Regions from separate parts of the Butyrivibrio sp. AE3004 genome, predicted to be linked through region 2. Evidence: riboswitches for the same ligand, from Rfam matches in the RefSeq annotation. Region 2 holds a riboswitch; the other holds the start of a gene.
The links. Region 2 has a riboswitch for thiamine pyrophosphate ahead of BV60_RS0106345 (energy-coupled thiamine transporter ThiT). Riboswitches for the same ligand answer to the same signal wherever they lie in the genome.
Positions count from the first base shown of each region.

Region 1: it holds a riboswitch for thiamine pyrophosphate, as region 2 does, so the genes downstream of both, thiW (energy coupling factor transporter S component ThiW) here and BV60_RS0106345 (energy-coupled thiamine transporter ThiT) in region 2, are expected to answer to the same signal.

Region 1 covers NZ_JNLQ01000002.1:837,509-853,407, reverse strand. The annotation lists gene BV60_RS0106930 (hypothetical protein) at 1-52, opposite strand, end outside; gene BV60_RS0106925 (methyl-accepting chemotaxis protein) at 287-2,284, shown strand; gene BV60_RS0106920 (substrate-binding domain-containing protein) at 2,300-3,295, shown strand; gene BV60_RS0106915 (thymidine kinase) at 3,354-3,926, opposite strand; gene BV60_RS0106910 (hypothetical protein) at 4,088-4,747, shown strand; gene BV60_RS0106905 (hypothetical protein) at 4,866-5,342, opposite strand; gene thiC (phosphomethylpyrimidine synthase ThiC) at 5,444-6,748, opposite strand; gene thiD (bifunctional hydroxymethylpyrimidine kinase/phosphomethylpyrimidine kinase) at 6,790-7,638, opposite strand; gene thiE (thiamine phosphate synthase) at 7,635-8,270, opposite strand; gene thiM (hydroxyethylthiazole kinase) at 8,322-9,152, opposite strand; gene thiW (energy coupling factor transporter S component ThiW) at 9,153-9,707, opposite strand; TPP riboswitch at 9,911-10,015, opposite strand; gene BV60_RS23145 (hypothetical protein) at 10,101-10,334, opposite strand; gene BV60_RS0106870 (transposase) at 10,420-12,018, opposite strand; gene BV60_RS0106865 (hypothetical protein) at 12,123-13,046, opposite strand; gene BV60_RS0106860 (alpha/beta hydrolase) at 13,217-13,957, opposite strand; gene BV60_RS20980 (NUDIX domain-containing protein) at 14,102-14,635, opposite strand; tRNA gene BV60_RS0106850 (tRNA-Leu) at 15,350-15,433, opposite strand; gene BV60_RS0106845 (MFS transporter) at 15,691-15,899, shown strand, end outside.
Region 2 covers NZ_JNLQ01000002.1:723,896-739,794, reverse strand. The annotation lists gene BV60_RS0106385 (MBOAT family O-acyltransferase) at 1-1,167, opposite strand, end outside; gene BV60_RS0106380 (tetratricopeptide repeat protein) at 1,175-2,587, opposite strand; gene BV60_RS23465 (hypothetical protein) at 2,625-2,792, opposite strand; gene BV60_RS0106370 (bifunctional folylpolyglutamate synthase/dihydrofolate synthase) at 2,833-4,233, opposite strand; gene BV60_RS0106365 (valine--tRNA ligase) at 4,244-6,916, opposite strand; gene BV60_RS0106360 (ATP-dependent DNA helicase) at 7,417-9,828, opposite strand; gene BV60_RS0106355 (HPr family phosphocarrier protein) at 10,008-10,238, opposite strand; gene asnA (aspartate--ammonia ligase) at 10,509-11,519, shown strand; TPP riboswitch at 11,595-11,693, shown strand; gene BV60_RS0106345 (energy-coupled thiamine transporter ThiT) at 11,849-12,544, shown strand; gene addA (helicase-exonuclease AddAB subunit AddA) at 12,555-15,899, opposite strand, start outside.

The DNA.
Region 1 (15,899 bases), 110 kb from region 2:
GGCTTTTCTCTGAATTTTCAGCTATTTTTTTTAGAAGCTCTTCGTTTTCCATCTGAAAGAATCCTCCTTAGATCAGTTCATACAACACCGATAATTACCTACTATTACAAGTATACTGTCACACCGCCAAACATGCAATTTGAAATCGCTTGTAGTTTGTGCTTTTTTTCGTAATTATTTATGCAAATTTAAGGATATGAATACAGATTTTTATGAGTAACTGTGCTACGTTTAATATGATATCATATCAACAATTTCTTTTTCCTTTGCAATAAGGAGGCTACTTATGAGTGAAGCACCCGTAAAGATCAAAAGAACCGGGAAGATAAGGAACAGACTTCTTATCTTCATTGTGCCCATTGTGGTCATTACTATTGTGGTTCTTGTCTTTATCGCATCCACGCTGTCAAAAAAGCGTATGAGTGAACTGGCAACAGCCAATCTGAACTCATCCATTTCCAATCAGGCGGATAATATCGTATCCTGGCTGGATGAAAATCTGCAATTTTTCACAACCGCAAAACAGACCATAGAAGGTCTAAATCCAAATGATTCCGACCTTCAAACTATTCTTGACTCTTACTATGGATTTAATAAGAATTCACCGGAAGGACTCTATATCGGAACCGCTTCAGGTGAGTTCATAAAGTCCACAAATTCCATTCTTGAAGAGGCTGATCCCACTTCCTCAGAGTGGTATAAACAGGGTATTACAAGAGTAAACATGCAGTATGGTACTGCTTATAAAAATGCCGAAGGCGAAAACGTTATAAGCGCTTCCGGAATTGTTAACTATGGCGATGATACCATAAAGGTTCTTTCGGCAGATGTTACACTTGATAAAATCAGTATCATCGTTAACTCCGGTGTAAAAATGGATAAGGCAAGTTCCTTCCTTGTTGACACTAACGATAATACAATACTTGCACACAGAGACAAATCTCTTGTATCAACCACGCTTTCTGCAGACAACAGTAGTAAGCTTCTTAGCGGTGTTGCCGAGTCCATAGCAAACGAAGATTATGACACAAAGGAAATCGGTACTTACGTAGTAGCTTTTAAGCAAATAGAAGGAACTGACTGGATACTGGTTTCCTACATAGCACAGGACATTATCCTTTCCAGCGTTCAGGAGCTTGCCAACTATCTCCTTATCACAGGTGTTATTGCGGTTATAATTATCATTCTCCTTATACTCTATGTAGTAAGCAGAGTAATCGCACCTCTAGCAGGAATCACAAAGAGCATCCATTCCATGAGTGAAGGTGACTTTACTATTAACGTTGAATCCGAAAGCAACGACGAAATCGGAGTAATGAGCGGAAAGATAGCCGAATTTGTTGAAAGCATGCGTCATATGCTTTCAAGTATCAGCGAAGAATCCGAAAAGCTCAAACAGGAATCCGAGACCAGTGATACCGTATCAAAGAATATGTATGATGCTTCCCAGTCTCAGGCTGAAGCCATGCAGCAGTTAAATGATACTGTTGACCAGCTGGCTGTAGCCGTAGGCGATATAGCAGAAAACGCAACCACACTTGCCACAGTAGTAGCAGACACCAGAGAAAACTCCGAAAGAGCTGATGAGTCCATGAAGGAAACCGTTAAGATTTCCCAAAAGGGCCGCGAAGATATGGAAAAACTGTCACATGCAATGGAAGGCATACAGGCTGCAAACAGCAAGCTTGTTGATTCCATCAACGAAGTCGGAACTGCTTCTGAAGAAATCACAAATATTGTAAGCATGATCGCAGAGATTGCGGAAGAAACCAATCTCCTGTCCCTTAACGCTTCCATCGAGGCAGCCCGTGCAGGCGAAGCCGGTAAAGGCTTTGCTGTAGTCGCTACACAGATTGGAAAGCTTGCACAGACCAGTTCGGAAAGTGCAACCAACATTTCAAATCTTATATCTGATGTTCACAGACTTATCGATGAAGCTGTCGGACAGGCAAACGCAAGTGCCGAAAGTATAGAAAGAAACAGTGAACTTATCCGTGTAGCAGTTGATACTTTTGATCAAATATTTAATAATATTCAGGCATCCAATGATTGCATTAAAGAAATGATACGAGATGTTCAGAAAGTTGATGATGTAGCAACCAATGTCGCTGCTATCTCCGAAGAACAGGCAGCCAGCGCTGATGAGATACTGGCAACCTCACAAAATATGGTTGAACAGGCGAAGAACATTTCCAGACACAGTGAAGATGTGGCAAACAATTCTCACGAACTTGCAAGCACATCCGACACGCTTTCTTCTCATGTTCAACAGTTTAAGATTTAAGAGGGAGGTCTTATCGTGAAGAAAAATATCTTTTCAAAAATCATAAGCATTGCTGCGGTGTGCATGCTGACCATAGGTACTCTTTCAGGATGTGGTAAGGGAGCCTCCTCTTCGTCTTCCGGAGGAAGCGGTGGAAAAATCCTCTGGATTATTACGGATGTCGATGATACCTTCAGAAAAAATCTTTCTGATAACATCGTATCCCAGGCAAGCGCCCAGGGTGTATCGCTCGATATGGTGGAAACAGGTGGCGACCTCGAAACTGAGGTTGACCTTATCACAAGTGCAAAGTCAAAGGGCTACAGTGCGATAATCTGCCGTCCCTCCGATAATTCGACAGCACTACAGCTGAATGTGGCATCCAATGATATTCCTATCATTTATGTTAACAACCAGCCGGCTGACGAGCATCTTACAGCAGACAAGTACATTTACGTAGGTTCCTATGAGCGCCAGGCAGGTCAGTATCAGGCAGAATATGTCATCAAAAAACTCGGAAAAGGTGCAATGAATGTTATCATCTTTGAAGGTGAGAAAGGTCATTCCGCAACAATAAACAGAACTGCAGGTGTAAAAAAGACACTGAAGGAAAACGGTGTAAATGCCAATTATGTTTTCGTTGACTATGCAAACTGGTCAGACCAGGAAGCTGCCGAAAGATTTTCGGTTTTCATGAAAACGGGACAGACTGTGGATGCAATCTTCTGCAATAACGACACAATGGCTCTCGGAGCCGTTGAAGCGCTTAAGGAATTTGGTCTTGATTATTCCAACATTCCGGTTTGCGGCGTGGATGCTACTGCTGACGGCTGTGCATCAATCGCAGCAGGTGAAATGGCATTTACGGTACTTCAGAGTGCTGAAGGCCAGGCAGCAAAGGCTGTCGAAGCAGCCAAGATCCTCGGAAGCGGCGGAACATTAAAGGATGTCGAAGGAACAACCAAGGATCATAAATATATCTGGGTTGATTTTGAGCCGGTAGATAAATCCAATGTAAGTAAATATCAGTAATAACAACAGGGGCTGCTTTCGCAGCCCCTGATATTTTTTGAAAAATTATTATAACCCGTTATACAGTTAATTTTCCCTTCTTAAAATGTTTCCTGCAAAGGGCAATATAGCTCTCATTTCCTCCCATGAAAACCTGCTCACCGTCACGGACAATTCTTCCGTCACATATTCTGGCATTGCAGGTCGCTTTTCTTCCGCACCAGCATACTGTCTTGACCTCTTCTATCTTATCCGCAATTTCCATAAGTCTTGCAGATCCGGGGAAAAACTTTTCCTGAAAGTCGGTTCTTAATCCGTAACAAATTACGGGAACCTTATCAAAGTCCACAATATCGGACAGCATATCAACCTGTTCAGCTGTCAAAAACTGTGCTTCATCTACAATGATCGCATCATATTGTTCAATCATTTTATGCTTTCTTCTGTACTCCTCAAAAAAATCCTCTACCAGCATACATTCAGCCTGTAGTCCGATTCTCGATCTTATTATTGTAGCCCCGTCCCTATTCTCAAGCTTCGGCTTTAGGATAATGGAATTTTTGCCTCTCTCATGATAATTATAATTAACCATCAAAGCATTAGCTGTCTTTGACGATCCCATTGCACCATATCTAAAATACAGTTGTGCCATAACTAATCTCCTCTACATAATTTTTGCTATAAACCAACTGCTTAATCTTAGCACATTTTTCATCTTTTTTTTAGAAAAAATAAAGACACTGTACATGCCTGTGTCATATGCAAGGCTGATAATAATCGTAATAGTTTTTTAAGTTTATGGAGGATTTGCTTATGAAAATGTTAAGATCACTGGCAGCATCAATTTTAATCATAATGCTTTTTAGCAGCACAGCTCTTGCTGCATCCACCGAGAGTGTTGAAAAAGCCGGTGGAAAAGCAACAGATGTTGAAATAAAGGTCACGAAAACCTATGAATATGTTTCAGAATACGGTTACAAATATTTTATTGCCGTATGTGAAAATACATCAGATTACGATCTCGATGTTTCCTGGGATACAGCAAGCTATGATAAAAACGGCAGCATTCTCGAAACCGGTTCTTCATATACTGCTTATGTATCGAGCCATCAGGAATTCGCATTATATGCACTGTTTTTAGCTTCAAAAGAAGCGGCAGATTATGACTACACGATCCATTGGGAAGAAGCCGATTATATCCTTCCTGCATGCAGAGATGTGGATTTATCCTGCGAGGAATCTGATGACGGTCAGCTTGTTATTACCGGAACAAACAATGGAACAGAGGATCTTAGCACCATACAGGCAGTAACGCTTTTCTTTAATGAAAAAAATGAAATCGTTGGCTTTGAAGATTCCTTCCTTGTAAACCAAAGCTATAATGTACTTGCGGGAGAGACCGTTACACAGTCTGTGGATGTTCCCGAAGCAGCTTCACGCTATGAGACCTACTACACTGCTTACAGATGGTAAGCTATTGCTAAAACAACAATGAGTAATACAAAAGAATTTTCATAAATTAAAAAAGCAGCAGGTACCTCATTTCGAATCCACTCGAATAATCGGTACTTGCTGCTTTAATTTTTTAATCTTAATAACCTTTTACATATTTCTCTGCATTGAAGGTAACAGGATCGACATCCGTAAGAGGTTCAAAAACAAGCTCAAGCCCATCATCATAATGCCCTGTTATCACACCGTCTTTAACCTCTGTAATTGTCAGTTCATCTTCATCCTCTTCGGATCCGCCAAACCAGAAGGTTACTTTATCATTAGTCTGTTCGCAGTCAAAGGGAGCTCCTGCACCGACTACCCCGTCCTCCGTATGACCGTAATCTACATCATAAAAAATATAGAAATATGTCTTATCATCATTTTCGACATCGGGAACATCTGTTTTTGCCACATTACCTTCTTCTATTGTTGCCTGTACAGCCTCCTGCATATTAGAAACACCGTCTGCCACACTGTTTGTTCTTTCTTTGTTGCCGCAGCCTGCAAAAATAGTTGCTGCCATTGCTGTAATAGCAGCAATAATCATTGCTTTCTCCAAAGAATTTGTTTTCATAAATTTCCCCTCCAACTTCGACCTGTCTATAGACAGAATCATCTTACAGCCAATATCTTAAACAGTTCTGTCCAACAAATGTCCATCAAGGAGAACAGTATTTATAAAATATCTATATGCTCTCCCGCAAGGGCTTTATTCATACTGCGAACAGCACAGAATTTACCGCACATTGAGCAGGTATCATCAAATTCGGGTGATCTGTCATCCCGGATTGATTTTGCTGTTTCCGGGTCAATAGCGCATTCCCACTGCTTCTCCCAATCAAATTCTTTTCTTGCATCCGCCATCTGATTATCGATATCCATCGCATGAGGAATTTTCTTTGCAATATCAGCTGCGTGAGCCGCAATTCTTGAGGCAATTATTCCCTGCTTAACGTCACTGACATTTGGAAGAGCAAGATGCTCTGCAGGTGTAACATAACAAAGGAAAGCTGCACCCGCAGCTCCTGCAATTGCACCACCTATTGCAGATGTGATGTGATCGTATCCCGGTGCAATATCCGTAACAAGAGGGCCAAGTACATAAAAAGGTGCGCCCATGCATATAGTCTGCTGCATCTTCATATTTGCCTCAATCTGATCCATAGGCATGTGTCCGGGACCTTCAACCATTACCTGAACATCCTTCTCCCAGGCTCTTTTTGTGAGTTCACCCAGCCTTACAAGCTCTTCTATCTGACATACATCACTGGCATCCGCAAGGCATCCGGGTCTGCATGCATCACCAAGCGAAACCGTAACATCATATTCTCTGCAGATATCAAGAATTTCGTCATAATATTCGTAAAAAGGATTCTCTTCACCTGTCATGCTCATCCATGCAAACACAAGTGAACCGCCTCTTGAAACGATATTCATTTTTCTCTTGTGTTTCTTTATCTGATCTATGGTTTTTCTGGTAATTCCACAGTGAAGAGTCACAAAGTCAACTCCGTCCTTTGCATGAAGTCTTACAACATCTATAAAATCCTTTGCCGTAAGCTCTGACAGGTCTCTTTGATAATGAATAACACTATCATATACAGGAACTGTTCCGAGCATTACCGGACATTCATTTACCAGTTTTTGTCTAAAAGGCTGAGTATTTCCGTGGGAAGATAAATCCATGATCGCATCAGCGCCCATATTTACAGCTGCCATCACTTTTTCCATTTCTATATTGTAGTCCTTGCAGTCTCTTGAAACTCCAAGATTTACATTTATCTTTGTCTTAAGCATTGAGCCTACACCCTTTGCCTGAAGACACTTGTGATTTTTGTTGGCACAGATTGCCACCTGTCCTTTTGCTACAAGGTCTCTTATTTCCTCAGCCGTTCTGTATTCTTCCCTTGCAACCTTCTCCATTTCGGGAGTTATTATTCCTTTTCTGGCAGCTTCCATCTGTGTTGCGTAGTTTCTCATTTATACATATCTCCTTTAATTGTTTTTTCTAAATATCATGTTTAAGCCAAATCCCCATCACTAAAGTTAACTGATATGTGCATCTGCACGTTATGGAAAAGAGGGCCTCTTCCTTTTCCCAGATCAAGTTCCATGCCTATACATCTTTCTATATATTCTTTGGCTTTTCTGACAGATGTTTCGAGTTTTTTTCCTTTTGCCAGATTACTTGCTATGGCACTTGAAAGTGTGCAGCCGGTCCCATGCGTGTTGGGGTTATTTAACCTGTTACCGCTCATCCAAATGTATTCCGGCACTTCACCACCCCGGATCAGGCACAGTAAATCCGTAGCTTTTCCCGCTTCGTCAAAGCAGCTGTGTCCTCCCTTTATAAGCACGCTGCATAAAAACTCCGAAGATAGTTTCTTTGCCGCATTTTCCATATCCTCTTTAGACGATATTTTCATCTGCGACAAGATCTCAGCCTCAGGAATATTGGGAGTTATAAGCATGCATTTGCAAAACAGCCTGTTCTTTAAATAATCAAGTGCTTCTTTTCTCGAAAACTCCGTTCCGGAAGTTGAGCTTAAAACCGGATCAAGAACCACATTTTTAAGCTCATATTTATCAATCATCTCGTTTACAGCTTCCATCGCCGAAACATCGGGAAGCATTCCGATTTTTACCGCATCAGGCAAAATATCAGAGCAGACTGCATCCGTCTGCTTTATAATAAACTCCTTTGGAACCTGCATAATTCCGCTTACTCCCATGGTATTTTGTGCAGTAAGAGCTGTAATAACACTCATCCCGAACACATCATGGGCTTCCATGGTCTTAAGATCTGCCTGTATCCCTGCGCCTCCTGAAGGATCACTTCCTGCAATAGTAAGAACTGTCTTTTGTTTCATGACTCCTCCAGTTCCTCAAAAACAAAGAGAAGCTTCCTTGCTGTTTCTTTAGGAGAAGCTGCTTTCATGATCGCCGATACAACGCAAATGCCTGCTATGGGTGCTCCTTTTAAGATCTGCAAATTATCTCTGTTTAGTCCTCCTATGGCATTTACCGGAATAGGGACTGCCTTACATATATCCTTCAAGGTATCTACTGATGTGAGCACAGTCTTTACCTTTGTTGTTGTGGGATAAATCGCACCGACTCCAAGATAATCAGCTCCTTTCTCATATGCCAGAAGTGCCTGAGAGACTGTTTTTGTCGTGGCCCCGATTATCATATTTTTGCCTACGATTTTTCTTGCGGTATCAATCTGCATGTCGCTCTGTCCAAGGTGCACCCCCTCTGCCTCTATCGCCATAGCAACATCAATTCTGTCATCTACAATGAGAGGAACTTTGTATTTTTTTGTTATTTCGTGAACCTTTGCCGCAAGTTCAATGTACTCTCTTGTAGACTTATCTTTTTCTCTTATCTGAACTATGGATACCCCGCCAAGTATGGCTTCTTCTATTTTTTTCAAAAAATCTTCCTCAGATAGCCCTGTGCTGTCTGTAACAAGATAAAGTTTTAATTTTTCACGCTCCAAATTCCCCACTTAACTGCTCCTCTCATCTCTATACACAACCTTTTATCCGGCTCACCTATAAACACATGTTTTTGACACATCAACCATTTTCATTTTTTCCTGCATTTTGTCATCAACAACCGAGAGCGCATCAAGAAGACTTATTAAAAAGCTTCCGCAGCCTGTTTTTTGTCCGTTCCCGCCAAGTGATCTCTCGGCAATCTCACCCGCTATTCCAAAAAAGCTGCAGGCATCTGCAACAATACCTGTGGCTTTTTCAGTAAGCTTTTCTTTTTCTTCTTTTCCGAGAAATGTGGCACATATTGCGCCAAGCATACAGCCTGTCCCGGTTATCTGTCCCATCTGCTTATTTCCGTTACTTATAAAAAAAGTTTTATCCCCGTCAGTAACAATGTCCTTTTCCCCGGATGCCAGTACTAAAGCCCCGAGCTCTATAGAAAGCTTTCCGGCCAGATAAGCTATCTCATCTATGTAAAGATCATCAGCTGCATCAACGCCTTTCCATCTGTAGGTCTCATCCAGGAGAGCCTTTATTTCCGAGTAATTTCCCTTAACAAGTAAAAGGCTGCCCGGATTATGTTTGTATATCCCAAGAAGCTCCAGAATAAAATCCCGCCTTAGTCTGGAACAGGCAGCCCCGACAGCATCTATAACTACCGGAATTTTCTTTTCAAGCGCTGTCTCTAAGGAAACTCTCATTGCCTCCATTCTGGAATCACTTATATTTCCTGTGTTTATCAAAAGGGCTGATGCTGTTTTTGTAATCTCGTTTACTTCAGCCGGATGTTCTGCCATGATTGGCTTTGCACCCAAAGAGAGAATGGCATTTGCGCACTGCATCATTGAAATCGGATTCGTAATACAATGAATTAAAGCTGCCATTTACGCCACCGCACCTTTATTATTTTTTTCATGTTTTTCTGTTTCAGTATCCCTTAAACTGTTCTGAATCTTTGAAAGTATTCCTGCTGCCTCAAGTCTTTTCAGAAGAAGGAAAGCAATGCTTCCCCCTATAAGAGTTCCGCAGATAAAAGATGGTACATAGAAAAACCATGTAAGTCCTTCTTTGCCCCACAAATATGTCATCACCGGATATGATACTATTGCACCGATGACACCTGTGCCTATGATTTCTCCAAGCACTGCGGCAATTATTTTTCCTTTGGATAATTTGTAGAAAATACCTGAAAGAGTTGCCCCGAAAACCGCTCCCGTAAGGGCAAGCGGGGGTATCCCCATGATCAGCATTCTGATAATACCGATCAGTACAGCACATAAAAGTGCATAAGCAGGTCCCATGAACACTGCGCATGTGATGTTGATAAGATGCGCCATCGGGCACATTCCCTCAACCCTCAGAATTGGTGATATTACAACACCAAGCGCAACAAACATAGCAAGCATCACCAATCTGAGTAAGTAGTTACTTTTTTTCATACCGTTCTCCTTTTCCCAAGTTTCTCAAAAATTTTCAAAACCATCCAGACGGTAAGAACTACTACTTATGCAAAAGGAATATATTCCTCCTGCGCCGATGCACATCCATAGCAAAGCGTTTTTCATCTTACCGGAAATACCGGGGTAATTCATGTAAGAAAAAAAACGGAAGCACCCATTTGGTTGCTTCCGCGACATTCTGAACATATCCCCATCAGTCATCCCTACGTTGGCATTATCCAAATCAGGTTATCGGTCGAAGGTCATACCTTCCTCTCAGCCTGTAATACAAGCTCCCGTCTGTTAAATTTTCTTACTCTTTATACACTATGCATGGTAATATTGCAAGCAATTTTTCGATTTTTTTATTCAATAGATATAATTTTAATCTGATCACTTATAAACAGCTATATCCGGCGTGAGCGCATCGAAGTATTTTCCGCCATAATCTGAATCCTGCCAGTTTTTTTCTCCCGAATTCCAAACATCTGCAAATTCACCTGTTTTTTCATCATATGTAGCATTCATATAAGTGACGGTCACGCTTACATCGTCCTTTTCTTCAGAGGAATAATTAATATTAATGATGTAGGTGCCAAAAGTCACATTTATACGTGACCTTGACATGTATTTTGAACATTGATAACTGAATAAAACTATGTTTGATGACAGATTTCCTTATTGAGGAGCATATTCATCCCCTTTATTACCGTCATTCCATAACCAATGCCCGGCATTTCGATTTACCTTTAATAAACCGCATCAGTTTGGCGAAATTTTGGGCACCAACTTTAAAGCCAAAGCGGTATTTTGTCTTTAGCTTTCCACGGACAGGCATTTTATCAACGCCATATTTATTTCTGAGGATTGACGGTGAAGTCTCTACACCGTTCCTGATTCTGCCGATTTTATTTCTGGTATCATCATCCAGAATCTCCAAAGATCCTAACAAACGTTTTCTGGAGTTTAAGGATATAACCATTGTGGCAGTCCGCTTCTTCAGCTTCGGATTGCATTCACATCGGTGCGGACAGTTTTCACATGTTTCTCTTGTGAAAGATACTCGTGCGCTGTTTGTCTGTTTTATGTAAGAAGTGCTCTTTGGAACATTTCCAGCAGGACATTTTGATACCGTACCTTCAGTTGTGATCTCAAATTCAGCAAGTATAGGATTTGGTTGTTTACCAATAAGGCCTGTTGAGAAAACTGCAATGCCTTTTTTAGCAGCCTGCATTTTTATCTCATGGCTGTCATAAGCTCCATCGGTTATAAGCGCTATAGCTTCAGGAGATTCTTCCTGGTTGTCGATGTATTCCTTGATGAATGATGCATCACTTCTGGTATTCACATCATACTGGTAGTCTGTGATAATGGATCCATTTTCACCAACAGTTTCTGTGAGATTGGCTACATATCCGCGGTGCTCTTTACCAGCCTTACTTCTGAAGGTTGCCTCCGGATCAGCTGGATTCTGAAGAATAGTGGCATTCATTTCACCTTTATCTTTCGGAATGATATGGCCATTGCCATCATCCTTGGTCTGTTCTGAGATTGCTCTTTCAAGCAGTTGATAGTCAGTGGTTTCTCCATGGGTATCCTTACATGTTGGAAGAAGTTTGACCGCATCATCGATTACTTTTTGAATCCGTTCTGACTGAGGGATATCCTTTTCGTAATATACGACACGATTCCTGTTGTTAGGATCCGCATAAGCTTCCAACCCTTTGATCTTGTCATTGTAACCGCCTCGTTTAAGGCTTGCTACAAGATTTGACAAGCAGGTATACAACAGTTCCAGACGTCCCATCTTCTTGATGTTAGACTCAATCATCATACTGTCCATACGTCTAATGTTAGGGTTTAAGTCCATGAACTTGCAGATATGATCAGAAAGCGAAACCATACACTCATGAACAAGGTCGATACCAGTCACAAGTTCATAAGCTGAGACTCTTTCACGGAAACGGCTGAAAGTCCTGTCACTGATTGGCTGCTTCTCAAAGCTGGTAGTATGAAGAGCATACTGATAACGGAAATCAAACTCCATGGTTTCGATCATCTCATCCTCAGAAATGCCATTGAACTCAGCAAGCATCATTGCGCCAACGATAACATTTATTGGAGCGTTTGGTCTTGAGTTGGTACTACTGCTGTATAATGGAGCAAACAGCATCTCATTGATGTTTACAAAGATCTCTTGCGAAAACTGATGAGCCCATGAACTTTCAAGCATCTTCTGTTTTCTTTCTGAGAGAAATGTAAGAGAATCAAAAAGAGACACTTGCTGATGATCATTTAAGATGAATGACATGGCTGAAACCTCGTTAAATACTGGATTTGATACTAATATTTTACCGCAGATCAGCACTAAAACATAGCTTTATTCAGTTATCAATGTGCATTTTTAGGGTGTTTCTATACTTTTGACACCCACATCATATTAATGATACCGTTCCCTCTTCTGAAAATTTCATTTATCTGATAGCCTGATTGTCTGATTTCACCTGCAAGGTCAAACCCGCATATCTTTTCCAGTTCATTTTCTGTAATTGCAGTTCCACCGTATTCTCTGAAATCCATGTCATAGCTATCATAAAAATAATAATATATTTTCCAGGTGTGCCCCATATTTGAGGCTTCGTCTTCCTTTCCTATGTCATAGGTATACATATAGTCATAGGCACTGAATGTCAGATTAAAGTCACCGGTTTTTCCGACCCTCGTTACAAAGCCCTTTTTGGAAATATCAGACTCATATACCTCCGAATCCTCCACGTAATACACAGCAGATACTGCTGCCGTGGTATATGACTCATTGAAATATATAAAGTTTCTGTCATCAAGCTTCCACTCACCAAGAACAGTATCATCTTCGTTTACTACATATTCCCAATCGTCGTGGAGTACTGTGCAGCCTTCATCATTTACAAACCATATTTTTCCCCGGCAGGTATTAGTATCTTCGTCCAATTCATTATTGTCGAGAACAAAGCCCTCATAATAACCGTCAGAGTCAAAATCATCAATAAGATAGTATTTTATTTTATCGGCAGATACCCCTGCAGACTCAGCCACCTTGGATAAAAAGACAGATTTTGCCTCGCCACTGTCAGAGACCTTATGTACAAGACTGTCTTCTGTTACAACAGTATCGGCTGTTGCGGTTTCTTCATCCGGAATCACATCGGCAGAAACAGCGGCATTTTCTTCGCTGCTTGCAACAATTTCATCGACGACCACTTCCGAATCATTATCATTCAAAGAAGCCATTCCGCATCCGGAAAGAGAGGCGGTGCCTACAGTACAAATTAATACTGCCAAAGTCTCTGCTTTTCTCATACTACCTCCAAAAGTCTCATAAGTAAAAAACCGCTGTACACAGAACATTTTAGCATTCATTCATAATAAATGCTAAACATTTCCTATGTTTCGAGCTTTTTTGGAACCAATGAACAAATTCGGCCGGCAGAATCTGCTGTTATTGCACAAAAATCTTCATAGAAAGCGAATTATAACTGTTCTTTAAGGAAGTCTTTTACAACTGAAATCATAGCCGGAAGGTCATTGTCATAGCAATGCGTATCTCCTTTAATGATCTCAAGCCTGCAGTTCTTAAACAGCTTCGCTGATTCAACCGAATAATTAACAGGTACAGCCTCATCATTATCGCCATGAACTATAAGAACAGGCTTATCGAATCTTGCTCCGGCATCCTCAAGGTGAAGTGTCTGGGCTGCCCTTATATAATTTCCGCCAAGCTCCCTTCCATCCCATGACATAAGAGCCTCGGGAATATTGTCGGGATCAAAATCCTGTCCCAAAAGGTTACCCTTTTTTGCACCCTCAAGAATGACTGTTGCAGCAGAAAGCGAAATAAGAGCTTTTACCCTGTCTCTCTCCATACCTGAAAGGAGCATTGCGGTAAGTCCTCCCTGGGAATGTCCGCAGAGGTAAATGTCTGTGACAAAGTCCAGCTTTCTGACATAATCAATTGCTGCCATTCCGTTTGAAAGCCACTTGTAAAGTGTGTGGTCTCTAAACTCTCCTTCACTTTTTCCGTGACCATACATATCAATTCTAAGTGTAGCCATTCCGATTTCATTCATAGCCTCCGAAACAGCCAATAGATGGCGTTCTTCCTTATATCCGGTAAAACCATGGATAATGATACAAATGGGACACTTCTCTGTTTTTTCCTTTGGCATATCAAGCTCTACGCTTAGTTTTATTCCATCGTCTGTAATGTACATTTCTGTCTCCTTTTCAAAAAAACTATGTCTTTTTCCATTATAAATAATAGAAGAAAACATAGCCTTTCATTTATTGCTCTTTTATGTGAAATTATTCATTCTTATGGCAGCCTTTTTTACTCTTGTCCCCCGTCTTTCAAGAAGTCAGATTTTATCTACTGCATCCCTGAAAATATCCTCATGATCGAATGCAAGATCTGACAGTTTAAGCATCAGCTCCCCATTCTTCAATGAAAAATCCCCATCTGCCTCATCTACCAAAAACCATTTTGCATCTGCAGCATCATCGCCGGCAATTGGCTTTATTTCATTTTCCTTCACACATGCAAGATAAGCACAGGATACGGTCCAGTCTCTCGGATCTCTTCCGGGCTTACTGTATACACCAACAAGCGTAAGCTTTTTTGCATCCATTTTTATACCGGTCTCTTCTTCAAGCTCTCTTGATGCAGTCTCTTCAATTCTCTCTCCGGCCTGAGAAAAGCCGCCAGGAAGTGCCCACTTACCAAGACATGGATGATTGCCTCGTCTGATAAGAAGAACCTTGTCACCGCCTTCTCCCTTGGCAATTATGCAAATATCTGCCGTAAGCGATGGCTTTTTCCATCTGTCAGGATCATAGTCCTTTAAATACTCAGCTTCTGTAAGACCGTTTTTATCTCTTAATTCATTCTCCATAACAGCTCCTTTCCCAAATAATAACCACACCAAATCCTACTCACATTGAGGTTCTCAAAAGTATGTCAAATCCGTTCTTTACAAGCTTCCGGCATGATACCCGTCCCCAGCATCATCCTAACTCCTCCCAAATCAGTTTTTCAAACAACTTATGGATAATAAGACCTTTTTGCGATTAATTTCCTTAATTGAGGCAGTATTACAGCTTAAATTATAACTGCCTATATCTGCATTTCTCAGGATATAGGCAGAACTTCGACCATAAACAACTATAAACCACTACCTATATAGTGGACAATTTTGATTTTACTTTTAGCCCATTTACAACAAATTGTATTGCTACTATTAGTAGCATCCAAGATAGTAGTAGAAAAACACCGATTCCGGCTGTATGTTCTTTTGATTTTTTAAAATATCCTCATCGGCGCCTCACCCGCCCCCTGAAGTTGAGGACTTAGTACTTTATCCCGGAATATTTTTTTCCACAGATAACATCCTGTTTCATTGTATCATTCATCCAAAAAATCCCAACATATTTCTTTAAGAATTCACTGTGAGTAAGGTGGACTAAGAAAAAGGTCCGGGGGACCTTTTCCTACCGGACGGACCGACAAAGCAGCTATGCTGCGAGAAGACCTTGAACCTAGGGTTCAAGGTCTCCTCGGCACAAAATAAAAAAGGGATTAACATTCCTGCTAATCCCTTTTTATTTCGTGCGGAAGATGGGACTTGAACCCACACGATGTAGCCATCACAAGATCCTTAGTCTTGCTCGTCTGCCAATTCCGACACTTCCGCATTCAGTTGTCTGCGCTGTATTTATCAGCGACAACTTCTATATAATAACAAATTTTCAAAATAAGTCAACACCTTTTTTCAAAAATCGTTAATTAGTTTTTTTATTGATGTTATATAGTAGCAAACAATCCCCACACTGATCGTTCCTTAAATTTGTACAATTTCTGAATCCCCATATTTATGCACATTTACGCATATTTAAAAAACTAAATAGTAGTATAATAGTTTCTATAAACATCGAAAGGAAGTATTCATAAATGAAAGAGTTAAAACCTATAACAAACAGACTTCTATGGATTTTTGCGCTTGGGCAGTTTGGCTGGAGCCTACTTTCGGGAATAGTTTCAAACTGGATGGTTTATTACTACACCGGTATGCCCAGCGAGCAAAACCCCAACACAGGCGTATTTGCATCAGGTATTACTCAGTCACCGATATTATTTAAACTCACTCTTTTTGGTCTTGT
Region 2 (15,899 bases):
CGCTACACCAATTCCCGTAAAAGGGAACATTCTGCCAAGATAATTGAATAAGTCCTCTTTGTTTGGCAACGCAAAAATAACCCAGGTTATCGGAATCATTAAAAGTACATTTACTCTACCTATAATCTTTAAGAGTTTTTCATTACGTGACCATACAAACTTTTCAAAAACGATCATGCAAAATAGCATACCTGCCCAGATCATAAAATTGACAGTGACACCATGCCACAATCCGGTAAGAAGCCATACAATTGCAAGATTTTTTATTGTATTGATCTTACCTGCCCGGCTTCCTCCCATAGGGAAATATACATAATCTCTAAACCACGCTCCCAAGGTCATATGCCATCTGCGGTAAAACTCACCCACACTTTTTGAAGAATATGGATGATCGAAGTTTCTCACATAAGGGAATCCCAGCATAACTCCGATTCCCGCAGCCATAAGCGAATATCCCCAAAAGTCAAAATATAGATTAAGTGAGTAACAAACCACTCCTGCCCAAGCCAGGGGCGTAGAAATACTTTCATATCCTATGGTTCCCATATCGTTCCACATCATGGCAAGATAATCAGCTATAATTGCCTTCATAGCAAAGCCAAGAGTAAAATAGACAAAGCCTTCTTCAATCTTATCCAGATACACAGGTATTCTATCCTTTAATGCCTTTGATCTGTCTTCCTTTGCAGAAATAAGCTTATTCTTTTCAAAATCGGAATATCTCATAATAGGTCCTGATATAACCTGCGGAAACATTACGAAATAAGCGGCCACTTCAAAAATACCGGGACGCTTGCCTATTTTTCCCATGTAAAGATCAGCCTGGTAGCTCACCATTTTAAATGTGAAAAAGCTGATACCGAGCGGAAGCCCAAACTCACTTCCGTAACCGGCAAGAAACTTGAATGAAAGAAGAAGCAAAACATCCAATGAAACAATCAGAAACAGACTGATCTTACTATGTTCCTGACAGCCGTAAGATAGCAGGATATTAGCCACTACCGCAGCCAGTAAGATAACCAGACTTCTGGAATCCCCAATAGCATAAAAAGCAAGGCTGCCCACAAGAAGAATCAGTGGGCGCAGCCTTGATGGTAATAAATAATATGCACAAAGAAATATCGGAAGAAATCTGAATATAAAAGATAAATCCGAAAAATTAATCATATTAGGGTTAATTTGAAGCATTATTAATCTCTGCTAACTTTGTCTCGGCTGAGCTTGCACTGCTTGTGTCCGAGAAATCGTTTACAACCTGGTCATAAATGACCTTCGCATTATCAGTGTCACCACTTTCATAGTATGCATTTCCCAAGTTATAAAGAGCATCAACATTGGTATTATCATACTGGAAAGCTTTGGAAAAGGATGCAATAGCTGTCTCAAAATCCTGGTTTCTGTACGCATCAGAGCCTGTCTGATAGCTTCTCTTGGAAAGATCGCTTCCGACCAATGTCATAAATGAATTATATAGTTCAGTAAACTGTCTTGTCGCAGGTCCTTCCAAATTATTAAGATCTACGCCCTTCATCTGTTCTTCAATACTGTCAAGGTCGCTTGGTGTAGCCAGATAAGTTGCAACAGCTGCCATAAGATCATTTGCCGCAGAACCTGAACTGTCCGTCTCCTCATATGAACTTACTTCATTTTTAAGGGATTCAAGCTCAGTATTAAGCGAAGCTATCTGTTGCTCATATTCACCAAGTTTTGCCGACTTAGAATCAGATTCCTCACTTATCGCAGAAATCTGTTCTCTGAAGCTTGCGTTCATAGACTGTATTCTCGCAGGTAAAATAAGGTAATATGCTGCTGCGATTCCAAGTACAACTCCGAGAACAATTCCCCAAATTGAGCCGCTTCTTGTCAAAACATTTGAACGCACAGGCTGAATTATAGTTTCATTACCACTCTGGTAACGTACAACATCCGCCTTTGCATTTACTTTTTCTTCACTCGCCTTACTATCCTGTGGAAGCATCATTGATTCGGCTTCCTTAAGATATCTGGCAGCCATAACATTGCCGGTATCAAGTTTTAAGCTCTTTTGTGCTTCGGTTTTAGCCTTCGCATAATTGCCGTTGTTCAGATATAAAAGCGCAAGAAGCAGATGAGCCCTTATAAAGCCGGGGTTCATCGATAATACTTTCTTAAGCTGTATAACGGCCATGTCAAGCCTATCCTGATGACAATGATTTAGCGCTATATTGAATTTCTTTATTGTCTGATTAAAGGCCTCTAAGCGGGAAGGATCATTACGAACCAGATCCATGTAGTCATCAGCTGCGTTATCTTCAGGTTTAAGGTTCTTACTAATAACCCATTCACTCAAAGCAGCAACTACTTCACCGCATTCATAATAAACCAATCCTAAAAGGTTTCTGGCCTGAATATTACTCTTATTAAGTTTAAGACTCTGATGCAGTGATTCTACGGCTCCTGAAAGATCTCGGATCTCAGCACGTTCAAGCCCTTCATTATAGTAACGGTTTGACAAAGATATAATTCGTTTGTAAACCTTTACTCCCGCACCACAATTCGGACAGTAATCACGTTCAGTAAGTTCTGCCCCACATTGATAACATTTCATAATTAGAAGTACGTCCCCTCTCGTCTATAAACGCCTGTCAGTGGATGCGTGTCTGTCTAGCGGCTTCCTCAGCCTTAGCATCCTTCAGCAGACTCACAAGTACATCTGCCATATCGTCAAGATCCTGATTATAGATTATTTCCTCAGCATCCTCAATTTCGAGGCTTGGACGAAACTTCTTAAGTTCATTTTCAAAATTGATCATTATAATGCTCCCAAAAACTGACTCATAAGAAAAGCAAAATTTAGTTACCTGGCATTATACCAAGTGATTCCCTCACCTGTCCTACCAGGTATAATGAGCCTGCCGCAAATACGACATCCCCTGCCCCGCGATCGGTAATTATATCCATAAGCGCATCTCGCACACTGGTATAATACGAAAACCTGATTTCAGGTCTGTCTTTAAAATGACGAAGCTCCGACTCAAAAGCCGCTCTTAACTGTGATTCGGACACAGATCTTCCTGTTTCCAAAACAGAAACACAAATACGATCAAACAGTCCGCTTTCCAGAATCAGCTTTATCATCAGATGATATTGTTTATCTGCAACAGCTCCAAATAAAAGTGTTCTTTTTTTGTCACACGGAATCTTTTTTGCACATTCAAGAAAAGCTTCCATGCCATCAACATTATGCGCACCATCAACATACATACCGGGAAGAATAAGTTCCATTCTTCCGCCCCACTTGGCCTTTCTGAGGCCATAGCTTATATCATCATCCGTTATATTGACGCCCATATCTCTAAGAGCTCTGGTACACATTATCGCAATTGCGGCATTCTCTGTTTGAAAATCCGCAACAGTTTGCAAACGCAAATCGCAATATTTATCATACTGAGATTCATATGAAAAATCAATGCAAATATTCCCTGCATCATCCGGAGCATTGTTTATCTCAGTAACATAACCGGGTTCAACTCTATAAACCTTTGCAGAAAGTTCAGCAGCTCTCTTTTCAATAACTTCTGTACTGACATCTCTCTTATTATATACAACTACAGGAGTATTCTCCTTTATTATTCCTGCTTTTTCTCCGGCAATCTCGGAAATTGTATTGCCAAGATACTGCATATGATCCATTCCTATCTCGGTTATTACATCCAAAACAGGCTCATGGACACTGTTAGTGGCATCCAGTCTTCCGCCAAGTCCGGTTTCAAGGACCAGGTAGTCCACAGGGTACTTTGAGTACAAAATCATTGCCATAAAAAACAGGAATTCAAAATACGTAGGGAAATAGCCATCAACAGAATAATCCTCTATTTTCCTGATGAGATCACCGAATATCTCACAGAAGATAGCATCTTCTATCGGTTTTCCGTTCACGCAAAATCTTTCAGTCGTTTTCACAAGATGCGGTGATGTGAACATTCCGACTGTAAAGCCGGCCTGTCTCAATATCTCTGAAAGATAATTACAAACTGACCCCTTACCGTTTGTACCTGCGACATGAATTATCTTCATTCCAATATCGGGGTTGCCAAGATACTCAAGGAACTTCTTTGTTTCCTCCACTGAGTGTTTCTCGGTAAATGCAGGTATCTGGTCTACGAATCTGTCACATTCGTAGAACCCCAGTCTCTCACCTGCATCAAGGCGACCGATCATATCGCCAATACTTTTAGTCATATCTTCATTCATAACCCATTTATCACTTTTTCAGCTGCGCAAGTCTTTCCTCAACCTGTGCAAATGTCTGCTCATATTTCTTCTGCTTTTCTTTTTCTTCCTCAATCTTTTCAGCCGGAGCCTTTGAAAGGAATTTCTCGTTAGTGAGCATGTTCTTTGATCTCTTAAGCTCGCCTTCAAGACGCTTCTTTTCCTTTTCAAGGCGCTCTATCTCAGCCGCAATATCAACAAGATCTGAGAAAGGCATGTAAATTGTTGCCTCAGCAAGCACTACTGATACTGCATCCTCCGGGATACCTGCCTTGTCATTCTGACATACAGATTCGGAAGCTCCGCCAAGTGTCTCAAAGAAAAGCTTACCGGTACGGAAAATATCAAGTACCTCTTCCTTCTCTGAAACAACATAAACCAATGCTTTGCGGGAAGGTGCAACATTCATCTGTGTTCTGATATTACGGATGCCTCTTACAGCTTCCTTTATTGTCTCAATTGCTTTCTCATCTGCGGCATAGTTCCATTCAGCCTTATATTCAGGCCATGATGAGATCATTATAGACTCCTCTTCATCCTGAATTGTGCAGAAGATTTCCTCAGTGATGTAAGGCATATAAGGATGAAGAAGTTTTAATCCATTAATAAGTACTGTCTGGAGTGTCCAGATTGCTGCTTCATGGGATTTCTTATCATCTGAATTGTACAGACGAGGCTTAACCATCTCAATGTACCAGTCACAGAATTCTTCCCAAATAAAGTCATAAACCTTCTGAACCGCAATACCAAGCTCAAACTTATCCATGTTCTCAGTGACTTCACGGATTGTATTGTTGAGTTTTGAAAGGATCCAGTGATCAACAGGTTCAAGCCCTTCAGGTGCAGGCTGATGGATTGCACTCTTTTCATCCTCACCCATATTCATCATGATGAAACGTGAAGCGTTCCATACCTTATTTGCAAAGTTGCGGCTGTTCTCAACACGCTCATAGTAAAATCTCATATCATTTCCGGGTGCATTACCTGTAACGATAGTGAGACGAAGAGCGTCAGCACCGTACTTATCGATAACTTCGAGCGGGTCAATACCGTTACCCAATGACTTACTCATCTTACGCCCCTGGGAATCCCTGATAAGTCCGTGGAAAAGCACGGTCTTGAAAGGATATGTACCCATCTGCTCATAGCTGGAGAATATCATTCTGATAACCCAGAAGAAAATGATATCATAGCCGGTTACAAGCACATCTGTAGGGAAGAAATACTTAAGCTCAGGTGTCTGCTCCGGCCATCCAAGTGTCTCGAAAGGCCATAAAGCAGATGAAAACCATGTATCAAGAGTATCTGTTTCCTGCTTAAAGTGTGTGCATCCGCACTTAGGACATACTGAAGGTTCTTCCTTGGCAACAACTGTCTCTCCGCATTCCTCACAGTAATAAGCGGGGATTCTGTGCCCCCACCACAGCTGTCTGGAAATACACCAGTCTCTGATGTTATCTGTCCAGTTAAAGTAAGTCTTCTCCATACGCTGGGGAATAAGTTTGATCTCACCCTCTTTGACAGCTTTAACAGCAGGCTTTATAAGATCATCCATCTTAACAAACCACTGCTTTTTGATCATAGGCTCAACTGTTGTACCGCATCTGTCATGTGTGCCAACGTTATGTGTATAGTCTTCAATCTTAACAAGAAGTCCACGCTCTTCCAGTTCCTTAACTATGGCGTCACGGCACTCATAACGATCCATACCCTCAAACTTGCCACCGTTTTTATTTATGGTCGCATCGTCGTTGAGAATATTGATTTCTTCAAGATTATGGCGCTTACCAACCTCAAAATCGTTAGGGTCATGCGCAGGTGTAATCTTAACCACACCTGTACCGAATTCCATATCTACATAGCTATCCTCTACTATAGGAAGCTCTCTGTTAACTATAGGAAGAAGAACCTTCTTACCCTTAAAGCTCTTATATCTGTCATCATCGGGATTTACCGCAACTGCTGTATCTCCCAGCATTGTCTCGGGACGTGTTGTAGCAAACTCAATAAAATCAGTCTTGCTTACTGTTCCGTCCTCATCAATTACAGGATATTTAATATGCCATAAATGTCCTGCCTGTTCCTCATACTCAACTTCGGCATCCGAAATAGATGTATTACATACCGGACACCAGTTGACAATTCTATTTCCTTTATATATATAGCCTTTTTCATGCATCTTCACAAAAACTTCTGTAACTGCCTTGTTGCAGCCCTCATCCATTGTGAAGCGTTCACGATCCCAATCGCATGAGCTTCCGAGCTTCTTAAGCTGTGATACGATTGTTCCGCCGTATTCCTTTTTCCACTCCCATGCCTTTTCAAGGAATTTCTCTCTTCCGAGATCATGCTTATCAATTCCCTGCTTCTTAAGTTCATCTGTTATACGAACCTCAGTAGCAATACTGGCATGGTCAGTTCCGGGCTGCCAGAGTGCATTATATCCCTGCATTCTCTTCCATCTGATAAGAATATCCTGAAGAGTCTGGTCAAAAGCATGTCCCATGTGCAGCTTACCTGTGATATTCGGCGGAGGGATTACAATTGTGAATGGTTTTTTAGTCTCATCCACCTCAGCATGAAAATACTTATTGTCTTCCCATTTCTTATAAAGTCGGTCCTCGATTCCTTTTGGATCATAAGTTTTTGCCAATTCTTTTCTCATTATTAATGTCCTCTTACCATAGAATTACATATACCGTACTATGATATTTCAATTCCGGTATTTTTGTCAATCCAGTGCTGCTGTAATCAAATACATCGACTTTTTTCGCCGGCAATAAAGAGGTCTTAAACCGTCTCATGACACAGATGTCATTATTATTTTCTGGTTTACATAGTATTATTGACTATATTAGTATCATGTTGGAATTTCGATTATGATGTGGCTAATATCGTAAACCATCAGTAAATGCTATTTTATGCACCTTTCGGAATAGGCGTTTCCAAACTATCCCCAATTTCCACAGAGTTATCCACATGTACACGCGTGTCATTTTTTAGTGTTATCCACCTCAAATTGTATAGATATCATTACTATTTTTCAAACAATTCAAACTATTAGCAACATTTAATGGTTGACATAATATTATCAATTCTAATCATTATGTTAACCATAACTCATTTTTATCTGAAAATACCCCGTATACTTATGATAGTTTCCAATCATCTACCTTCGTCAATCCGCTTCCAGAGTGCGTTTACGTCATTTTTGACTCTATCGGTCGATGTTTTTATGATCCCCTTCCATTCCCTTGGAAACAGTTCAAAATATGATCGTTGCAAAAAACGCTCATCCAAAAGTGCCACTATCCCAAAATCCTCTTCAGTCCTTATAACTCTTCCAGCAGCCTGAAGAACTTTGTTCATTCCCGGATATCTGTAGGCAAAATCAAAGCCATCCTCGCCATCAAATTCAAAATAATCTTTTATGATTTCCCTTTCATTACAAACAAGAGGAATGCCTGTACCAATAATTATTACGCCAATAAGGCTATCCTTTTTTAAGTCAATTCCCTCGCTGAATATTCCACCCATCATGCAAAACCCCAAAATACTCTTTGACGGTTCAACTTCTATTTCCATATTTATCACACTGCCAAGGTCAATATCATTCCCGGGTGTGAATCTACCTAGAAATTCATCTCTTTCCTCTTCACTCATTGACTCACTCTGAACCAGGATTTCCTGATTGTCTTCATCATAGAATTCCTGTTCAAAAATGAATCCAACCTCATCCATAAATTGCCTTGATGGAAAAAAGATCAGATAATTTCCGTTTCTAGCCTTAACAATAGCATCTATGTAAGCAGCAATTTTTCTGTATTCATCCTCACCTCGTCTTGCATATCTGCTTGTAACATCACAGGCAACAAGTCTTCCGCATCTTGAACTGTCAAAAACAGAATGCGCATATATTTCATAATCTTCTTTTTTCCCACCAAGCAGTTTTTTGTAATACTGTATAGGAAGCATTGTCGCGGAAAATAATATCGTTGACTTTGCACGTTCCATGCAATTAAACAAATTATCGGATGGGTCCACGCAAAGCAGTTTTATTCGAAAGCTCCCTTCTTCACAGTTCTCGGAGTATATAACATATTTATCGTTAATTAGTTCGTAAATATTTGCAAATCTGGATATTTCAAAATAAAAATCAAGAATATCATCACGGAAAAGTCCTTCCGAATGCTCCTCAAGATAATTTGAAATAACAGAAATAAGCAGATTAATTCTCTGCATTATAGGTGATATATCCTCTAAAATCTCGGCAGAATCATCTTCTTCCATAAGATTCTCCATTTCAGAAGACAATGCTCTTACAATTCCCGCAATTCTCGGATGAGCATCCGATATCAGCGCTTCAAAAGACAAAAGCATATCAAGAACTAACTCGGCACTGTACATATCCCTGCCTCTGTCCAGTAAATTATGTGCTTCATCTATCAAAAATATATTATTTCCACCGGGTCCGGCTGCAAAAAACCGTTTCAGATATATAAACGGATCAAAAACATAGTTATAGTCGCATATTACCGCATCCGCAAAAAGACTCATATCAAGAGAAAGCTCAAAGGGACACACATTGTATTTCATGGCATACTTAATGATCGTTTCCCTGTCGAAGCTGTCAGCATTTGTAAGAAGCTCATATATACAGTCGTTTATCCTGTCAAAATGCCCCTCCGCATAAGGACAGGCAACCGGATTACAATCACATTTATCCAGGAAGCATATTTTTTCTTTTGCTGTGAGCGTTACGGTTTTGAATTTCAGTCCCTGTTTCTGTCTTAAGAGTTCAAATGCTTCCTCTGCAACAGTTCTTGTTATTGTTTTTGCGGTCAGATAAAAAATCCTCTCTGCCTTATCTTCACCGATAGCCTTTACAGCAGGAAAGACTGTAGTAATGGTTTTACCTGTTCCGGTAGGCGCCTCGAGAAAAAGCTTCCTTCCGTGATAAATAGTCCTGTAAACACCAGCAGCAAGCTCTTTTTGCCCCTCTCTGTATGGAAAGGGGAACGCCATGCCATGTATGGAATCTTTTCTTTTATAGTCCCATGTGGCTATATATTCCGCCCATCGGTGATACGATAAAATAAGCTTATCAAACCATCCTATAATGCCTTCAGCAGTATATTCTTCCTCAAAAAGCTTCGTTTCCTCTGTATCGATATTGCAATATGTAATTCTTACACAAATATCCGAAAGCTCTCTTTGTTTCGTCAAAATGGCAGCATAGCATTTTGCCTGAGCAAGATGGACCTCATCGGGTTCTTTTATATTCTTGAGTTCCCTGTAAGTGCCCTTTATTTCATCCACAAGTAACGGCTTATCTTTTCTTTCCATAACGCCGTCTGCTCTGCCATCAATAGTCAATATGTAATTTTCACTTGAATAGGAAAAACTAAGCGATACTTCGGCCTGATACTCAGGTCCCATGCTTTTTTGGATCTTGCGATGAATTCTGCCACCTTCCTGCATGGCAGTATCCGGTGCATGATGAATTCGATTGTCAATATTTCCCGACCTTAAAAGGAACTCGACAAGGCTCCTGACTGAAATCTTTATTTCTTTCATTATGAATCCTTCTGATAATTATAATGAAGTATTTTCACATAATAAAACATACGAAAAACTCCCCATGACAGTATATCATGGGGAGCTCATTTATCAGATAATTATTTATAACGCTTCGCACTAAGTGCATTATTTACTACTACTTGTTGTAAATCAGTTACTATTATCCAGTTGCTTAATTAGCAAGCAACAGCATGCTCGCTAAGATATGATTCGAAATCCTGGTTGTATCCGCTATATCTAACTGTAAGTGGACGATCGAAGTTGAGTCCAAAGACACCAAGAATGGACTTAGCATCTACTGTAAAACGATTGTAGGATACATCTACATCGAAATCGCACTTTGTTGCAGCGTTAACAAAATCCTTTACCTGATACGGTGTTAATTTGATTATCTTCTTCATTTCCATATTCTTAAATCTCCTTACTCGAATGATTATATCTCATAAAACTGAAAAAATATTGTAGGTTTTCTTATGTTTTTCTTAAGATTTTCTTAAAACGATTAAGTTGATATGTTTTCTATCTATATTCGCATTATTAAATCATGATTACTGAGTATTTAATTAATAATTTTTTTATAGACAAATGTAATTATTTATAGATTATTCAATTTTTTTCTTGCGCTATGAAATAAAAAGCGTTTTAATCTTTATTATAGTTTAGAGAGGAGCATGGTTATGGAAAATCTAATAATTCCCAAAGATTACACTTCAGCACTAAATCTCCACGACACACAGGTAGGCATAAAAACAGTTAAGGACTTCTTTCAGAATACTCTTTCAGAGAATCTGAACCTTCTTCGTGTTACCGCACCTTTATTTGTGGCACCGGAATCAGGTTTGAATGATAACCTTAATGGCGTTGAACGCCCTGTTGCTTTTGATATTCGTGAAGAAAATGAACGCCAGGCTGAAATTGTACATTCACTGGCAAAATGGAAACGTTTTGCGCTTAAAAAATATGGTTTCAAGGTCGGCGAAGGTCTGTATACCGATATGAACGCAATCCGCAGGGATGAGATTCCCGATAATATCCATTCCGTGTTTGTTGATCAGTGGGACTGGGAAAAAGCTATTAATAAAGAAGACAGAAATTTCGATTTCCTGAAAGATACAGTTCGCACTATATATAAGGTACTCCGTAAAACAGAGAAGTACATGTCAATTCAGTATGATTATATTGAAGAAATACTTCCTCACGATATATTCTTCATTACTTCTCAGGAGCTTGAAGATATGTATCCCGGCAAAGATGCCAAGGAACGTGAATATCTTATTACAAAGGAGAAGGGTGCTGTTTTCATCATGCAGATAGGTGATCTTCTTGCATCAGGTGAGAAGCATGACGGCAGAGCACCGGACTATGATGACTGGGCTTTAAACGGTGACATCCTGGTTTATTATCCTGTACTTGATATTGCACTTGAGCTTTCATCAATGGGTATCCGTGTTGATGAGAATTCTCTTAAGACCCAGCTTGAAAAAGCAGGTTGTACCGAAAGGGCAGAGCTTCCTTTCCAGAAAGCTATCCTCAACAAGGAGCTTCCTTACACAATCGGTGGTGGTATAGGACAGTCAAGACTTTGTCTTTTCTTCCTCAGAAAAGCACATATCGGAGAAGTACAGTGCTCTCTCTGGGATGAGGAATATACAGAATTTGCCAGAAATAATGGTATTCCGCTTCTTTAAATTCAAAAAATAATGTTGACATTACCAACAAAATAGCTTTTAATTAAATCGATTTAAGAACTGAATACTACAAAATTTTTTTGCTAGGGGAGCTTTGCTGAGATGATGTTTTTCCATCGACCCTCATTACTTGAACCGGATAATACCGGCGTAAGGAAGCATTTATCTGATAATTAGTATCTATTTATTTTGATAAAGAGAACCTCCCTATAGCAAAATCAGGGAGGTTTTTTATTGTAATGCGTATTTTACATAGCATTACAAAAACAGACCTCCGTTAACATTTCGTCGGATATATGCATAAATTTATACCAGGAGGTTATTATATTATGTCATTATTTTTACAACAGGTAGAAGATACCTACGAAATCACAGTTGAAGGCTATGGCTTACTTGTAGTCTTACTTATAGCAGCGCTGATCGCAGCATGCTTTTTCACGGGAAGAGACAACAAAAACCACTTTTCCTCCAAACAACTTGTTTTCGCTGCAATGTGCGTTACACTTGCAATGATAACAAATATGATCAAGATATTTGATATGCCAATGGGTGGTTCAATAACTCTCTTTTCCATGTTCTTTATAACATTTGTAGGATACCTTTACGGACTGAGAGCAGGACTTACCTCCGCTCTGGCCTATGGTCTTCTTCAACTCATAACCGACCCGTACATAATCAGTATCCCGCAGCTTATCTGCGACTATATACTTGCTTTTGGTGCGCTTGGTCTTTCAGGATTATTCTCAAATAAAAAGCATGGTATGGTTTTAGGATATCTTACAGGAATCACAGGACGTCTTTTCTTCTCTGTTCTTTCAGGCGTGATATTCTTTGGTCAGTACGCAGCAGATTACGGAATGCATCCCTTTACCTATTCACTCGCGTACAACAGTCTGTATATAGGCGCAGAAGGAATACTCACAATGATTCTCATAAGTATTCCTTCCGTAAAAAGTGCCTTTAACAGGATTAAATATCTCGCTAATGAAGATGATGTAAGAGAAAAATTCTCCCATGCATCATAACGACAATATTTTACAGTAATATAGTTTCACCAAGGGTGAAGGAGTAGATAACTCTCTCCTTCACCTTTTTTTGTACAATTCTTTCAAGTGCCTGTTGATAGTAATCAAGCTGAACCTTGTACTTTTCAACAAGCTCCTCTGCTCTTCTGACTTTATCGGTTTTATAGTCAAGAAGTACTATTCCATCATCCTCTTCAAACCAGACATCGATTATTCCCTGAATAAGGACCTGTTCGGATTCCGGGAATTTGGGATTCACCAGATTTGCACTGATTCCCATCATAAACGGAGATTCCCTGAACAGCTTTCCTTTAAGCATTGCCTGCTTCATTCTGCCGCCAATCTCACTCTTATAGAATTTTAGGAAATCCTCCGTCTTAACGCTCTCAAATGCACCGGCCGGAACCTTTCCCTTTTCCTCCATGTGTTTGATCCATCCGGAAAGATCTGCTGTTATATCATCGATAGAGTCATCTCCCGTTCCGTATAAAAGCTCCATAATTCTGTGATAAATAGTACCTCTTGCGGCACCTACTGCCTTTTTCTCTTTATCCGATATAAATTCCGGTACGATCTCTTCTTCCGGTATAAGCTGATATGCGGGTTCGTTCTCACTTTCAAGCTGTGCTTTTTTCAGTTCCGTGACTGTTGTTTTAACATAGAGGTCCTCATAATTTGAAAAAGCATAACTATGGCTGAATCTATCCTCAAAAAGCTGCACATACTGCTGTTCTTCGGGAGAAATATCAAGAGTCAGCTTTTGAAGCCTTACCTTTGCAGATACCTCCTCCGTAATTTCCTTTGCAGTAAGCTCATCCGCCGACATCAGCCTGAAGGCAAAAGGAGGCTCATTGCCTGTTTCTTTATCGGTTGCCTTAACAGGCTCGCAATCTATGCCTGCTCCCTTGCAGATAGCCTCAAATTCAGAGTGCCTCGCAAGCGCCATTAATACCAAATCCTGATAGGAACCTGCAGAATTTCTAAGATAATAAGGCAGAAGGTATGGCTGCTCAGTATCTTCCGGCTGTCTGTTCCTAAAGCTCATATACTTTTGAAGCTGCCCGCCCAGTTCACTGTCAGCTATTTTCTCGCCGTCTCCAATCTTGGTCTGCCCTGTCATAATAAGCTTATCCTTAGCTCTGGTCATAGCAACGTAAAGAATTCGCATTTCTTCGCCCAATATATCAGACTTCATAACATCGCTCATAACACTCTTTCTAAGTGTCCTGTATTTTATGCGATGCTCAAGATCCAGCGCATTTGCGCCCATTCCCATATCCATATCAAGAACAACAGACTGCATGGTATCCCTGTAGTTAAATGACTTGGACATGCCGGATAAAAACACTATAGGGAATTCAAGTCCCTTACTCTTATGAATACTCATAATACGCACAACATCGGCGTTTTCATCAAGTATATTCGCTTCACCGTAATCCACTTCATATTTTTCAAGCTGTTCAATATATCTTACAAAGTGGAACACACCGCTAAAGCTCGTTCTTTCGTAGTCAGATGCCTTCTCGCAAAGCATATTAAGGTTAGCAAGACGCTTGGCTCCTCCGGGAAGCGCTGCGCAATATTCTCCGTAATGCGTATCATTCAGGATATGACGAATAAGCTCATTTACAGGTAAGTACTCGGCCTTTTTCCTGTATTCATGAATAAATGCCAGAAAATCACTTATTTTCTTTGCCAGTTTTTCACTAAGTATGTCTGCTTCAGCTGATGTATCTTCCGCCTTCTCGCTATCCCCATTCCTGTTATCCCAATCACCGGTGTACTTTAACAAAATGTCATAGAAGCTGTCATCATCAAACAGATTTTTTTCCGCGTCCTTCTCTCTCATTCTGTCAAAGGATTTTATAAGTGCCAGTTCCTCATCCGAAAATCCGCCTATAGCAGAATGCATCACACTGACCAAAGGCACATCCTGTCTGGGATTATTCAGGATTCTTAAAAAATTCAATACCGTAACCACCTCTGTAGCTGAAAAATACCCTGTTCTCGATTCCACATAGGCAGGTATTCCCTTACTTTCAAGTACCTTTCTGAAAACATCATCCCATCCCTTGGTAGTTCTTAGAAGAATAACTATATCCCCGTACCTTACGGGTCGCAGCTCCTTATCTTCACCTGTGACAATACCGGTCTTCATCAATTCCGCAATTCTTGAGGCTATCATCCCCGCCTCTGTTTCCTTCGCTTCCTCGGATGAAGAATCTTTAATATCAGCAAGCATCAGCTCCGTAGTAAAGGCATCTTTTTGCGCCTCCTCCGGCTTGGGGAATTCACCGCCGGTAACAAGTCTTGCATCTTCGTTATAACTGACCCCGCCAAGGTCATCACCCATTATCTGCTCAAAGACATAATTTACTCCGTCAAGGACTTCTCCTCTGCTTCGGAAGTTATTGTGCAGAGATATCTTTCTCTTGTCAGCGCCCTCTTCCCACGAGTAGGTTTTCATTTTACCCATGAAGATTTCAGGTCTTGCAAGTCTGAACTTGTAAATACTCTGCTTAACATCGCCAACCATAAACCTGTTGTAGATGCCTTCATCTTCTCCCGAAATAGCAGAAAGGAGGAGCTCTTGTACTTTATTTGAGTCCTGATACTCATCTATCATTACTTCTTCATAATAGTCTCTGTACTGCTTTGCTCCGCCGTTTAAAATAATATCAAGGGCGAGATGCTCCATATCGCCAAAGTCAATGATACCCTTATCACGCTTTTTCTCATCAAACTTTTCCTTAAAGCTTATTGCAAGCTCCGCAAGAGTCTTTACCGGCTTTGCAGCATACTCCATATGCTTACATATTGTCTTTTTATCCTCAGCAAAATATTTATCGACAATTGCTTTTAATTGGTTTTTTCCCTTTTCCCGGTAATTCTTTGCAGCCTCACGCTTATCCGCATTTATTGACTCATCCTTCTTACGTGATAAGGTTCCAAAGCTCATATTAAGAACCTCAGCCCTTATCTCATCAAAGCTTTTGCCCGCTGCATTTCTGATACTGATTAATTTATCATGCTCCTCTTCGAGCATATCCGCATAAACATAAGGGCCATCCGGCTCATTAGACAATGCCAGAGCTTTGGAAAAATACTGGATGCATTCATCAATTGCAGCTGCAATCTGTTTTTTACTAAGCTTAACAAATTCCGCCTCTTCAAAAGAGGCCTCATTAAGGAAATAATCATTCGCCCTTTCGGAGAGCCATTCTTCGGGAAAGGGCATACTCATGGCATAATTGTAGAGCTTTAAAATATAATCCTCCACATCCCTATCACTGTTACCTGTAGCAAAATACTCCATACAATTAAGGAACTCAGGATCTCCCTCTTCATATTTGTT